Alicycliphilus denitrificans K601: one gene and its partner. The protein of the gene in region 2 interacts with the protein of the main gene of each other region in a pairwise test. Links are inferred from orthologs where the notes say so. Each region holds a gene or a part of one and is shown on either strand. Other genes may lie near its edges. The genes, in order: aceE and ALIDE2_RS08630.

Evidence for each region.
Region 1: the proteins of ALIDE2_RS08630 (region 2) and aceE interact in binary tests that used the Escherichia coli proteins (3 or more experiments, as listed by UniProt). The link is inferred for Alicycliphilus denitrificans K601 from one-to-one orthologs.

The regions. Positions count from the first base shown.
Region 1 is NC_015422.1:2,513,276-2,519,994, reverse strand. Bases 1,483-4,770 are described here. They hold aceE (pyruvate dehydrogenase (acetyl-transferring), homodimeric type), read right to left. Parts: upstream 4,380-4,770; coding sequence 1,683-4,379; downstream 1,483-1,682. Other genes in these bases: ALIDE2_RS12040 (PAS domain S-box protein), read left to right, coding at 4,576-4,770; aceF (dihydrolipoyllysine-residue acetyltransferase), read right to left, coding at 1,483-1,664. In the rest of the region: lpdA (dihydrolipoyl dehydrogenase), read right to left, coding at 1-1; more of aceF, read right to left, coding at 15-1,482; more of ALIDE2_RS12040, read left to right, coding at 4,771-6,719. UniProt on the Escherichia coli protein: Component of the pyruvate dehydrogenase (PDH) complex, that catalyzes the overall conversion of pyruvate to acetyl-CoA and CO(2).
Region 2 is NC_015422.1:1,822,344-1,828,750, forward strand. What follows is about bases 1,899-4,874. They hold ALIDE2_RS08630 (ATP-binding cassette domain-containing protein), read left to right. Parts: upstream 1,899-2,488; coding sequence 2,489-4,261; downstream 4,262-4,874. Other genes in these bases: hlyD (secretion protein HlyD), read left to right, coding at 1,899-2,487; ALIDE2_RS08635 (ABC transporter permease), read left to right, coding at 4,258-4,874. Outside these bases: ALIDE2_RS08615 (TetR/AcrR family transcriptional regulator), read left to right, coding at 198-806; ALIDE2_RS08620 (hypothetical protein), read left to right, coding at 994-1,419; more of hlyD, read left to right, coding at 1,447-1,898; more of ALIDE2_RS08635, read left to right, coding at 4,875-5,427; ALIDE2_RS08640 (ABC transporter permease), read left to right, coding at 5,432-6,407. UniProt on the Escherichia coli protein: Part of the ABC transporter complex YbhFSR that could be involved in efflux of cefoperazone. Probably responsible for energy coupling to the transport system.

The DNA of each region.
Region 1 (6,719 bases), 690 kb from region 2 along the record:
TGACGATGTCTCCTTCACAGCAGGATGCGGCGGTAGTCCGCCAGCACTTGGCCGAGGTAGGCGTTGAAGCGCGCGGCCGCAGCGCCGTCGATCACGCGGTGGTCGTACGACAGCGACAGCGGCAGCGTGAGGCGCGGCACGAACTGCTTGCCGTCCCACACGGGCTTCATCTGGCCCTTGGACAGGCCCAGGATCGCCACCTCGGGCGCGTTGATGATGGGCGTGAAGTGCGTGCCGCCGATGCCGCCGAGCGACGAGATGGACATGCATCCGCCCTGCATGTCGGCCGCGCCCAGCTTGCCGTCGCGCGCCTTCTTGGCCAGTTCGCTCATCTCCTGGCTGATTTGCAGGATGCCCTTCTTGTCGGCGTCCTTGAGCACGGGAACCACCAGGCCGTTGGGCGTGTCGGCCGCGAAGCCGATGTGGTAGTAGCTCTTGTAGACCAGGGTGTCGCCGTCCAGGCTGGTGTTGAACTCGGGGAATTTCTTGAGCGCGGCGACGACGGCCTTGATGACGAACGCCAGCATGGTGACCTTGACGCCGCTCTTCTCGTTCTCCTTGTTGGTGGAGACGCGGAAGGCTTCGAGCTCGGTGATGTCGGCCTCGTCGTTGTTGGTGACGTGCGGGATCATCACCCAGTTGCGGTGCAGGTTGGCGCCGCTGATCTTCTTGATGCGCGAAAGATCCTTGCGCTCGATCACGCCGAACTTGCTGAAGTCCACCTTGGGCCAGGGCAGCAGGTCCATGCCCACCCCGCTGCCGCCGCCGGCCGGGGCCTTGGCGGCCTGGGCCTGGGTCTGCACGGCGCCGCTCATGACGGCGCGGGTGAAGGACTGCACGTCCTCTGCCGTGATGCGGCCCTTGGGGCCCGTGCCCTTGAGCTCGGCCAGCGGCACGCCCAGTTCGCGGGCGAACTTGCGCACCGAGGGGCTGGCGTGCGGCAGCCGGCCCGATGGCGTCGCCGTGGGGTCGTGCGCGGGCGCGGACTGCGCGGACGCCGGTGCTGCAGCCGCGGCAGCCACGGGCGCGGCCGGTGCCGCCGCGGGGGCGGGGGCAGGCGCCGGCGCGGCGGGCGCTGCCGGGGCGGCGCCTTCGAGCACCGCCACCAAGTCCCCGATGTTGACCTTGTCGCCCAGCTGGACCTTGAGCTCCTTGAGCACGCCGGCCGCGGGCGACGGGATCTCCATCGAGGCCTTGTCGGATTCGACGGTGAACAGCGACTGCTCGACGCGGATGTTGTCGCCGGGCTTGACCAGCAGCTCGATCACGGCCACATCCTTGAAGTCGCCGATGTCGGGCACGCGCACCTCGATGCGGCCGCCTGCCGCGGGCGCTGCGGGCGCCGCCGCGGGCGCTATGGATTCCGCAGCTGCCAGCGCTTGGCTGGCGGGCGCCGGAGCCGGTTTTGGCTCAGAAGCCGCCGCGTCGGCCGTTTCCAGCTCGGCGATCACGCTGCCCTGCTTGACCTTGTCGCCCAGCTTCACTGTGAGCGCCTTCACGACGCCCGCGTGGCTGGACGGGATCTCCATCGAAGCCTTGTCGGACTCGACGGTGATCAGCGACTGCTCGGCCGCGACCTGATCGCCGGGCTTGACCAGCAGCTCGATCACGCCCACCTCGTCAAAGTCCCCGATGTCGGGTACCTGGATCTGAATCAATGCCATGGTTCTCTCCCTCGGTCCTCAAGCGTGCAGCGGGTTGATCTTGTCGGCGTCGATGCCGTACTTGGCAATGGCCTCGGCCACCTTGGCGGCGGGCAGCCGGCCCTCGTCGGCCAGCGACTTCAGCGCGGCCACGGCGATGTAGTGGCGGTTGACCTCGAAATGCTCGCGCAGGCGATAGCGGAAGTCCGAGCGGCCGAAGCCGTCCGTGCCCAGCACGGTGTAGGAGCGGCCGGCCGGGATGAAGGCGCGGATCTGCTCGGCGAAGGCCTTCATGTAGTCGGTCGATGCGACGACCGGGCCGCCGTGGTCCGCGAGCTGCTGGGACACGAAGGACGGGCGCGGAGCCTCCAGCGGGTGCAGCAGGTTCCAGCGCGCCGTGTCCTGGCCCTCGCGGGCGAGTTCGGTGAAGCTCGTGCAGCTCCACACGTCGGCCTGCACGCCCCAGTCGGTGGCCAGGAGCTTCTGCGCCTCCAGCGACTCGCGCAGGATGGAGCCCGAGCCCAGCAGCTGCACGCGCAGCTCGCCCTGCGCGCCGGCCTTGCACAGGTACATGCCCTTGAGGATCTGCTCCTCGGTGCCGGCGGCGAGGCCCGGCATGGGATAGTTCTCGTTGAGCAGCGTGATGTAGTAGAAGACGTTCTCCTGCTTCTCCACCATGCGCTTGAGGCCATGCTGCATGATCACCCCCACCTCGTGCGCGAAGGTCGGGTCGTAGCTCACGCAGTTGGGAATGGTGGACGACAGGATGTGGCTGTGCCCGTCCTCGTGCTGCAGGCCCTCGCCGTTGAGCGTGGTGCGCCCGCTGGTGCCGCCCAGGATGAAGCCGCGCGCCTGCATGTCGCCCGCGGCCCAGGCGAAGTCGCCGAAGCGCTGGAAGCCGAACATCGAGTAGTACACGAAGAACGGGATCATGATGCGGTTGTTCGTCGAGTACGACGTGGCCGCCGCGATCCACGAGCACATGCCGCCCGCCTCGTTGATGCCTTCCTGCAGGATCTGGCCGGCAACGTCTTCCTTGTAGTACATCACCTGGTCGCGGTCCACCGGGGTGTAGCGCTGACCCAGGGGGTTGTAGATGCCAATCTGGCGGAACAGCCCTTCCATGCCGAAGGTGCGCGCCTCGTCCACCAGGATGGGCACGACGCGTGGCCCCAGCGCCTTGTCGCGCAAGAGCTGCGTGAGGAAGCGCACGTAGGCCTGCGTGGTGCTGATCTCGCGGCCCTCGGCCGTGGGCTCCAGGATGGCCTTGAAGGTGTCGAGCGCGGGCACCGTGAAGCTCTCGTCCGCATGGGTGCGGCGGTGCGGCAGGTAGCCGCCCAGGGCCTGGCGGCGCTCGTGCAGGTACTTCATCTCCGGCGTGTCGTCGGCCGGCTTGTAGTAGGGCAGCTTGTCGAGCTCGCTGTCGGGGATCGGGATGTTGAAGCGGTCGCGGATGTAGCGGATGTCCTCGTCGTCCAGCTTCTTGGTCTGGTGCACCGTGTTCTTGGCCTCGCCGGCCTTGCCCATGCCATAGCCCTTCACGGTCTTGACCAGCAGCACCGTGGGCTGGCCCTGGTGCGCGTTGGCGGCGTGGAAGGCGGCGTACACCTTCTCGGGCTCATGCCCGCCGCGGCGCAGCTCCCAGATCTCGTCGTCGGACAGGTGCTCTACGAGCTTGAGCGTCTCAGGGTACTTGCCGAAGAAATGCTTGCGGATGTAGGCGCCGTCCATGGCGCGGTAGGTCTGGTAGTCGCCGTCGAGCGTCTCCATCATCACCTGCTTGAGCTTGCCGCTCTTGTCGCGCGCCAGCAGCTCGTCCCAGCCCTTGCCCCACAGCAGCTTGATCACGTGCCAGCCCGCGCCGCGGAAGTCGCCCTCGAGCTCCTGGATGATCTTGCCGTTGCCGCGCACCGGGCCGTCCAGGCGCTGCAGGTTGCAGTTGATGACGAAGATCAGGTTGTCCAGGTTCTCGCGCGCGGCCAGGCTGATCGCGCCCTTGCTCTCGGGCTCGTCCATCTCGCCGTCGCCCAGGAACACCCAGACCTTGCGGTTGTCCGTCTTGGCGATGCCGCGCGCGTGCAGGTACTTGAGGAAGCGCGCCTGGTAGATCGCCATCATCGGGCCCAGGCCCATGCTCACGGTGGGGAACTGCCAGAAGCCCGGCATGAGCTTGGGGTGGGGGTAGCTCGACAGGCCCTTGCCGCCGACTTCCTGGCGGAAGTTCTCCAGCTGCTCCTCGGTGATGCGTCCCTCCAGGTAGGCGCGCGCGTAGATGCCCGGCGCGCTGTGGCCCTGGAAGTAGATGCAGTCGCCGCCGTGACCCTCGCTCTCGGCGTGCCAGAAATGGTTGAAGCCCGCGCCCCACATGGAAGCGAGCGATGCGAACGATCCGATGTGCCCCCCCAGGTCGCCACCGTCGTGCGGGTGCAGACGGTTGGCGCGCACCACCATGGCCATGGCGTTCCAGCGCATGTAGGCGCGCAGGCGCTTCTCGATGGCGATGTTGCCGGGGCAACGCGCCTCCTGGTCCGGCTCGATAGTGTTCACGTAGCCCGTGTTGGCCGAAAACGGCAGGTCGATGCTGCTCTGGCGCGCCTGTTCGAGCAGCTGCTCCAGCAGGAAGTGGGCGCGCTCCGGCCCCTCTTTCTCGATCACCGCAGAGAGCGCTTCCAGCCACTCGCGTGTTTCTTGTTGGTCGATGTCGCTTGCGCCTAGGCCTTTGGTTGGGTCGGACATAGCCGGTGTCTCCTTGTCAAATCGGTGGTGATGGGAGGGATAGTGCCCGAAGTTTCGCACAGTTTTTTAAAATTTCAAATGGTGCTCGTTGATTTCTTAATATGAAATATTGCTGCGAACGCACATTATTTCTTCAGATGAAATGGCACCCGGCCCAGCCCGCGAAAATACGGGGCTCGCTCTAAACTCGACTCCCATGGACCCCGCCGAAACATCTGCCCCCCCCGCCGCCGCCGCCGTGAAAGCGCCGGCCCGCTGGTGGCGTTCCTGGTGGCGCAGCCTCTCGCCCGGGCGCCAGGACCGTTTCGCCGCGCTGGCGCCGCTGGCGTCCGTGCTGATGTTCATGGCCGCCATCGCGGTGTCCTTCTGGTATTTGCGCACGGAAGAGATCGAGCGCGAGAAAGAGGCCCTCAAACGCGACGTGGAATATGCCCAGCAGCGCGTGCGCCTGCGCCTGCTCGAACGCCAGGAGCAGGTCATGCGCATCGCGCGCGACCTCTCCAACGGGGACCTCACGCGCAGCGACTTCGTGGGCCGCGCCGAGGCGCTCATCAGCCAGTACCCCGAGCTGCAGGCCATCACCTGGATCGACGAACGCCGGCGCATCCGCGCGAGCCACGCCGCCCCCACGGTGACGAGCAACCAGCTGCGCGTGAGCGGCGAAGTGCTCAAGACGGGCGAGGCGGCAGACCTCTTCAGGCTCGCGCGCGACATGCAGCAGCCGGTGTACTCCCAGCCCGAGGCTGGCAGCGACGACGCCGCGCCCCTGCTGCAGTTGCAGGTGCCGCTGTCGCCGCAGGGCAAGTTCGGCGGCGTGGTGCTGGCGGAATACTCGATCGACAGCCTGCTGCGCTACGCCACCCCCACGGAGGTGCTGGCGCGCTACGCCGTCACGCTCATCGACGGCCAGGGGCGCACACTGGCCGGCACGCCGCTGGCGCCCCGGCACAACGCCCTGCTGCCCTGGACCACCAGGGCCAACGAGTACGAGATCCCGGTCTCCCCCGTGGGCAACGGTCTGGTGCTGCGCGCCCAGGCCTACCGCACCTCGCTGGGCATGGTGGGCAGCGGCCTGTTCTGGCTCGTAGGCACGCTGAGCGCCATGACCACGTGGATGCTGATCGCCACCTGGCGCCATACGCGCCGGCGCATGCAGGCCCAGCAGGCGCTGGTGGCGGAGACCAATTTCCGCCGCGCCATGGAAAACTCCATCCTCACCGGCATGCGCGCGCTGGACCTGGAGGGCCGCATCACCTACGTGAACGCCGCCTTCTGCCAGATGACAGGGTGGACCCAGGAAGAGCTGATCGGCCAGACCCCGCCCTACAGCTACTGGCCCGAGGCCGAGTACGAGAAGCTGCACGCCAACCTGCGCGAGGAACTCTCGGGCAAGACCGTGCCCGGGGGGTTCCAGGTGCGCGTGCGGCGCAAGAGCGGCACGCTGTTCGACGCGCGCCTGTACGTCTCGCCGCTGATCGACGCCCGCGGCCAGCAGACGGGCTGGATGACGTCGATGACCGACATCACCGAGCCCAACCGCGTGCGCGAGCAGCTCACGGCCTCGCACGAGCGCTTCACCATCGTGCTCGAGGCGCTGGACGCCTCGGTGTCCGTCGCACCGCTGGGCAGCCAGGAGCTGCTGTTCGCCAACCGCCTGTACCGCCAGTGGTTCGGCTCGCAGACCAGCGGCCACCTGGAGATGGTCGCGCAGGCGGGCGTGCTGCCCGCGCACGGCGGCGGCGTGGACGGGCACGAGGACGACAGCCTCATGGGCCTGCTGGCCTCCGATCCCCTGGCCCATGCCCACTCGGAGAACGCCGAGATCTACCGGCCCGACCTGGGCAAGTGGCTGGAGGTGCGCTCGCGCTACCTGAACTGGGTGGACGGGCGCCTGGCGCAAATGGTGATCGCCACCGACATCACGCCGCGCCGCCAGGCCGAGGAACTGGCCGCGCGCCAGGCCGAGCGCGCCGAGTCGGTGAGCCGCCTCATTACCATGGGCGAGATGGCCTCGAGCGTGGCGCACGAGCTCAACCAGCCGCTCACCGCCATCAGCAACTACTGCAGCGGCATGGTCTCGCGCATCCAGGGCGGCCAGCTCAGCGAAGAGGCCCTGCTCGCCGCGCTGAAGAAGACCGCCCACCAGGCCCAGCGCGCGGGCCAGATCATCCAGCGCATCCGCGCCTTCGTGAAGAAGAGCGAGCCCAACCGCACGCTGGCCGACGTGCACGAGATGGTCAGCGAGGCGCTGGAGCTGGCCAGCATCGAACTGCGCCGCCACAACGTGCGCCTGACGCATTACGTGGCGGCCCGCCTGCCCCAAGTCATGGCCGACACCAT
Region 2 (6,407 bases):
GACCTGCCGACCGATTACTCATGATGTGCCAGAGGAGTGTGTTCGCTTCCTGGGTCTCGTCAGCTCACTTGGCCACGATCCATGGATGGGGCAGGAACCATCCTTTCCCATGCGATGAACCGTATTCCCGATCTTGCGACGCGGATGTTTTGCATGTTAGGATAGTAATAAGTCACTTACTTTATGGAGTCTGATCGGTGAGCGAACGTCCTCAACATCTGTCCGCTGAAGAGCGGCGTGCTGCCACAGTGCAAGCGGTGGTGGACTTGGCCGCGGAGCAAAACCCGGCCGAAATCACGACCACGGCCATCGCCGATCGAATGGGTTTGACGCAGGGCGCGCTGTTTCGCCACTTCCCCACCAAGGACGCGATCCTGGAGGCAACGATGACCTGGGTCGGTGAGCGTCTGCTGGTGCGCGTGGACAAGGCGGCCGAGGGCGCCGCGTCTCCTGCCGCGGCACTCGAAGCCATGTTCATGACGCACATCGACTTCGTGGCCAAGCATCCCGGCGTGCCGCGCATGCTGTTCGGAGAACTGCAACGCTCTGGCGAGACGCTCGCCAAGCGGATGGTGCAGACCTTGCTCCGTCAATACGAACAGCGCCTGCGCCGCCTGATGGAGGCAGGCAAGGCCCAAGGCGACCTGGATGCGGATCTGGACGTAGATGCCGCCGCCGTGTTGTTCATCGGCACGATCCAGGGACTGGTCATGCAGTCGCTGTTGGCCGGCAAGGTCAGTCGCATCCGTCGTGATGCGCCAGCCGTGTTTGCCATCTATCTCCGTGGCATCACGCACACCCGATGAAACGCCTTCCATCCTGCCGCCACGCAGTTGCCCGGTCGGCCGAGAGGCACACCACGGTCATGCGATCGCGTTGCGCCTCCAGCGCGAATCCGCGTCATTCAACACTCAGCCCGACCGCCCAGCGGAACGCACACGCACACCGCGACGACGGCGAAGGCTTGGGAGTTTCCGCGATCAAGTAAAGGCCATGAAGATGACCACTCATCCACAACGCAGCATCTGGCACTGGCTGATCTCCCTGCTCGCGATCGGCTTCGGCCTGCTCACTCTTCGGGAGGGCGGCGCCGTTCTGTTTGTCGACGGCGCGGCGCGCCAAGCCGCCGGCCACTATGTGCCCTTCGTGCTCTGGTTCAATTTTCTGGCCGGGTTCGCCTACATCGTCGCCGGCGTCGGCTTGTGGATGCGCCGGCGCTGGGCCGCGTGGTTAGCGATTGTCATCACGGTGGCGACCGCACTCGTGTTCCTCGCTTTCGGAGTGCATGTGGCTCTGGGTGGCGCCTGGGAGCGACGCACGGTGGTCGCCATGACGCTGCGCACGTTGGTGTGGGCTGGCATAGCGGCCATCGCCTGGCGCCGGTCAGCGGCGAATGCGCCGGTCGCACGCGAGCACTGAGCACCTTTATCCAGCGGAAACCCATCGATGAAAACTCCAAACCTCCTCTTCAAGAAAACCCGTTGGGTCGTGATCGCCGTCGTCGTGCTCGCTCTTGGCGGCGCACTGGCGTTCTGGTTGTCGCGCGACCATGGACAACAAGATGCATTGCGCCTCTACGGCAACGTCGACATCCGCGAGGTGCAACTGGCCTTCCGTCAGCCCGGGCGCGTGATGCAAATGGCTTTCGATGAGGGCGATGCCGTCAGCGCGGGCGCGCGCCTGGCGGCGCTTGACGCGCAACCCTATCGGGAAGCACTTGCGGCAGCACAGGCCCAGGTGCAGGTGGCGCAGGCGGAACTGGCCAAGCTGCGCCGCGGCCTGCGACCGCAGGAAATCACCCAGGCGCGCGAAGCCCTCAGGCAGGCCCAGGCGCTCGCCACCGAGACCGAGCGCAATTTCCAGCGCCAGAGTGGCCTGCTGGCATCGGGCGCCAGCAGCCAGCGCACGGTCGATGCAGCCCGCACGGCGCGCGACCAGGCAGCCGCTGGCGTCGAAGCGGCCAAGGCGGCCCTGTCGCAAGCATCCGAAGGTTTTCGCAAGGAAGACATCGCCGCGGCAGAAGCTCGCCTTGCGGCCGCACAGGCTGCCGCAGCGCAAGCCACGACAGCCTTGGCGGACACCGAGTTGATGGCGCCCAGTAGCGGCACCGTCATCGCACGAGTGCGGGAGCCCGGCAGCATGGTCGCAAGCCAGAGCGCGGTCTACAGCCTGAGCCTGGACAAGCCGGTTTACGTGCGCGCCTACGTGGGCGAGTCGGACTTGGGGCGCATCGCGCCCGGTACTGTGGTGCGCGTCAAAAGCGATTCATCAGAGAAGGTCTATCGCGGCCAGATCGGCTTCATCTCGCCGCGCGCCGAGTTCACCCCCAAGACGGTGGAGACGACGGATTTGCGCACGGATCTGGTCTACCGCCTGCGCATCGTCATCGACGAAGCCGACAGCGACAGTGCCTTGCGCCAGGGCATGCCGGTGACGATCGAGGTCGATGCGAAAGCCGGCACCCGTATCCCGGCGGGGGAGCGTTGAAATGCAGGCAAGCCCTGCTATCGCCGCCGTGCCTGCGGGTGCGGGCGAAGACGCTGCCATCGTCATCGAAGACGTGGACAAGCATTTCGGCGACGTAAAGGCGCTGCGGGGCTTGAGCGCGCGCATCCACTATGGACGGCTGACGGGTCTGGTCGGCCCCGACGGCGCCGGCAAGACGACGCTGATGCGGATTCTGACCGGCCTCCTGGTGCCGAACGCCGGCCACGTCACCTTGGCAGGCTATGACGTGGTCAAGGACAACGACGCCATTCATGTCGCCAGTGGCTACATGCCGCAACGCTTTGGCCTGTACGAAGACCTGTCGGTGATGGAGAACATGCGCCTGTATGCGCAGTTGCGCGGCATGGATGCGGACCGCAACGCCGATCTGTTTGCCGAGCTGCTGGACTTCACGCGGCTCGGACCCTTCACCAAACGCCTGGCCGGCAAGCTCTCCGGCGGCATGAAGCAGAAGCTGGGCCTTGCCTGTGCGCTCATGGCGCGGCCGAAGGTGCTGCTGCTGGACGAGCCGGGCGTGGGTGTCGACCCGGTCAGCCGCCAGGACTTGTGGCGCATGGTGCAGGCGCTGACCGATGAAGGCATGGCCGTGGTCTGGTCCACCGCCTATCTCGACGAAGCCGAGCGCTGCGAGAGCGTGCTGCTGCTGAACCAAGGGAAGCTCCTGTTCGATGGCCCGCCGCAGGAGCTGACCGCGCAGCTCGAAGGCCGCAGTTTCCGTCTGGAAGACGTCGGTGCCGAGCGCCGAGCGGTCCTGACCCAGGCACTCGACCTGCCCAGCGTGAGCGATGGCGTGATCCAGGGCGCCGGCGTGCGCGTGGTGTTGCGCGAGGGCGCTCAAGCGGAGCAGCTCCAGGCCCTGTCCGATCAGGCGCGAGTGGAGCTGGCGCAGGTGCCCGCGCGCTTCGAAGACGCCTTCATCGATCTGCTCGGTGGCGGCCCCGGCGGCACTTCGACGCTGGCCGAGCGTCTGCCGCCGGTTGAGCTGGGTTCCGACATTGCCGTGTCGTGCCGAAACCTCACCAAGCGCTTCGGCGAGTTCACCGCCACCGACAACGTCAGCTTCGAGGTGCAAAAGGGCGAAATCTTCGGCCTGCTCGGCCCTAACGGCGCCGGCAAGTCCACCACCTTCAAGATGTTGTGCGGCCTGATGAAACCAACTGCTGGCGAAGCGCATGTGGTGGGCCATGATCTGCGCCGCGCCACCGGCGCAGCCAAGAGCCGGCTCGGCTACATGGCGCAGAAGTTTTCGCTCTACGGCCTGCTCTCGGTGCAGCAGAACCTGGAATTCTCGGCCGGCGTCTACGGACTGGAAGGCAACACCCGGCGCGAGCGCATTGCCGAGATGATCGAAACCTTCGATCTGGGCGACTGGCTGTCCGCCACGCCCGATTCCCTGCCGCTGGGCCACAAGCAGCGCCTGGCATTGGCTTGTTCGCTGATGCACCGGCCGCCCGTGCTGTTCCTAGATGAACCCACTTCGGGCGTGGACCCGATCACCCGGCGCGAATTCTGGACCCACATCAACGGACTGGCCCGCAAGGGCGTGACCATCATGGTCACCACCCACTTCATGGACGAGGCCGAATACTGCGACCGCGTGGCCATGCTCTCGCGTGCGCAACTGATTGCGCTGGATACGCCCGACGCGCTCAAACGTTCGGCGGTCAGCCCCGAACGACCCGACCCGACGATGGAGGACGCCTTCATTCACCTGGTGGAGTCGGCGGACCGCGAGCTGGAGGCCGCCACATGAACGGCACCACAAAGCACAAGGACGGGAATGGACCACAGCAGACCGACCTGCGCCATTTTGATCTGCGGCGCTTGATCGCCCTGGTCACCAAGGAAAGCTACCAGGCGCTGCGCGACCCCTCGACGCTGCTGATCGCGTTCGTGCTGCCGGTGGTGTTGCTGCTGCTGTTCGCCTATGCGGTGTCGCTGGATGCGAAGGATGTCCGCGTCGGCGTGGTGCTGGAGTCGCCCGGCGCTGCAGCGCAGGAGCTTGCGGCGGCCTTTGCCGGCACAAAGTTCCTGGATGCCCACTTCGCCCATGACCGGCGCGAAGTGGCCGACCAGCTGGTCTCAGGCGACCTGCGCGGCTACGTGGTGATCCCGCAGGATTTCGAGCAGCGGCTGGCCCAGCGTGGCAGCGAGCCGCTGGTGCAGATCGTCACCGACGGCTCCTACCCCAATACCGCCAACTACGTCGAGAACTACGCCCGCGGCGTTGTCCAGTCCTGGCGTGCCGGACTGGACGTCGGAGCACCAGCGCAGGCCGTCATGCTGGAACCGCGCTACTGGTTCAACCCCGAGCTGGAAAGCCGCCGCGCACTGATTCCCGGTGCCATCGCCATCGTCATGACCATCATCGGCACCATGCTGACTGCACTGGTGGTGGCGCGTGAATGGGAGCGCGGCACCATGGAGGCGGTGCTGTCCACGCCGGCCTCGGTGGCCGAAATCCTGATCGGCAAGCTGCTGCCGTACTTCGTGCTCGGCATGCTGTCCACGCTGGGTGCGGCGGCGCTGGCGGTGTTCGTGTTCGGGGTCCCGATGCGGGGCTCGCTGGCGGCGCTGCTGCTGCTGTCGGCGGTGTTCATGGTGCCGGCGCTGGGTCAGGGTCTGCTGATTTCCTCCTTGGCACGCAACCAGTTCCTGGCAGCGCAGATCGCGCTGTTCACGGGCTTCCTGCCGGCCTTCATGTTGTCGGGCTTTCTGTACGAGATCGACGCCATGCCGGCACCGATCCGCGCCATCACCTTGGTGGTTCCGGCGCGCTACTTCGTCGATTCGCTGAAGACGGTGTTCCTGGCCGGCGACATCTGGGCCGTGTTCCTGCCCAACCTGGCGGCCATGGCGGCGATCGGGGGGCTGTTCTTCGTGATCGCCAAGCGCGCCACGCGCAAGAACCTGGAGTGACGCGATGTTGACTTCCGCATTCTCGTTCACCCGCCTGCGCGCCCAGTTCATCAAGGAAGTGCTCAGCGTCCTGCGCGACCCGCGCAGCCGCATGGTGGTGTTCGTGCCGCCGATCCTGCAGTTGCTGGTGTTCGCCTTTGCCGCGACGCTGGAAGTGCGCAACGTCGATATCGCCGTCTACGATCAGGATGCGGGGCGCTGGTCGCACGAGTTGGTACAGCGCCTGGACAGCGCCCGCTTCATCACCCACGTCCGGCATGTCGACAGCCAACAGCAGCTCCACGAGCTGATCGACCGTGGCGAGGTGATCGCCGCGCTCGCCATCCCGGTGGATTTCTCGCGCTCCATCGCCGCCGGCGAAAGTGGCCGCGCGCAGGTACTGGTCGATGGCCGGCGCAGCAACTCCGGGCAGATCACCGTGGCCTATCTGTCCACAATCGCCGCCGATGTCGGCGCCGAGGTCGTGCCCGACGCCCAGGCACCAACGCCCGTGGTCGTGCGCCACTGGTTCAACCCGAATCTGGTCTACCGCTGGTTCATCGTGCCCGGCCTGACGGGCATCCTGGCGCTGTTCAGCTCGCTCTTGATCACCTCGTTGTCGATCGCGCGCGAGCGCGAGCTGGGCACCTTCGACCAGTTGCTGGTGTCGCCCACCTCGACGCCCGAGATCATCATCTCCAAGTCGCTGCCGGCACTCGCAATTGGCACCGGGCTGGGCCTGTTCATGATCAGCGCGGGCGTCTTCCTGTTCGGCATCCCGTTTACGGGCTCGTTTGCACTCCTGCTTGCCAGCCTGGTGCTGTTCATCGCCTCGGTGGTCGGCATCGGTCTGATGATTTCCGCGGTCAGCATGACGCAGCAGCAGGCCATCCTGGGAGCGTTCGCCATCGGCGTGCCGGCGGTGCTGATGTCCGGCTTTGCGACGCCTGTGGAAAACATGCCTGTCGTCCTGCAATGGCTGGCTCAGGCCATCCCACTGA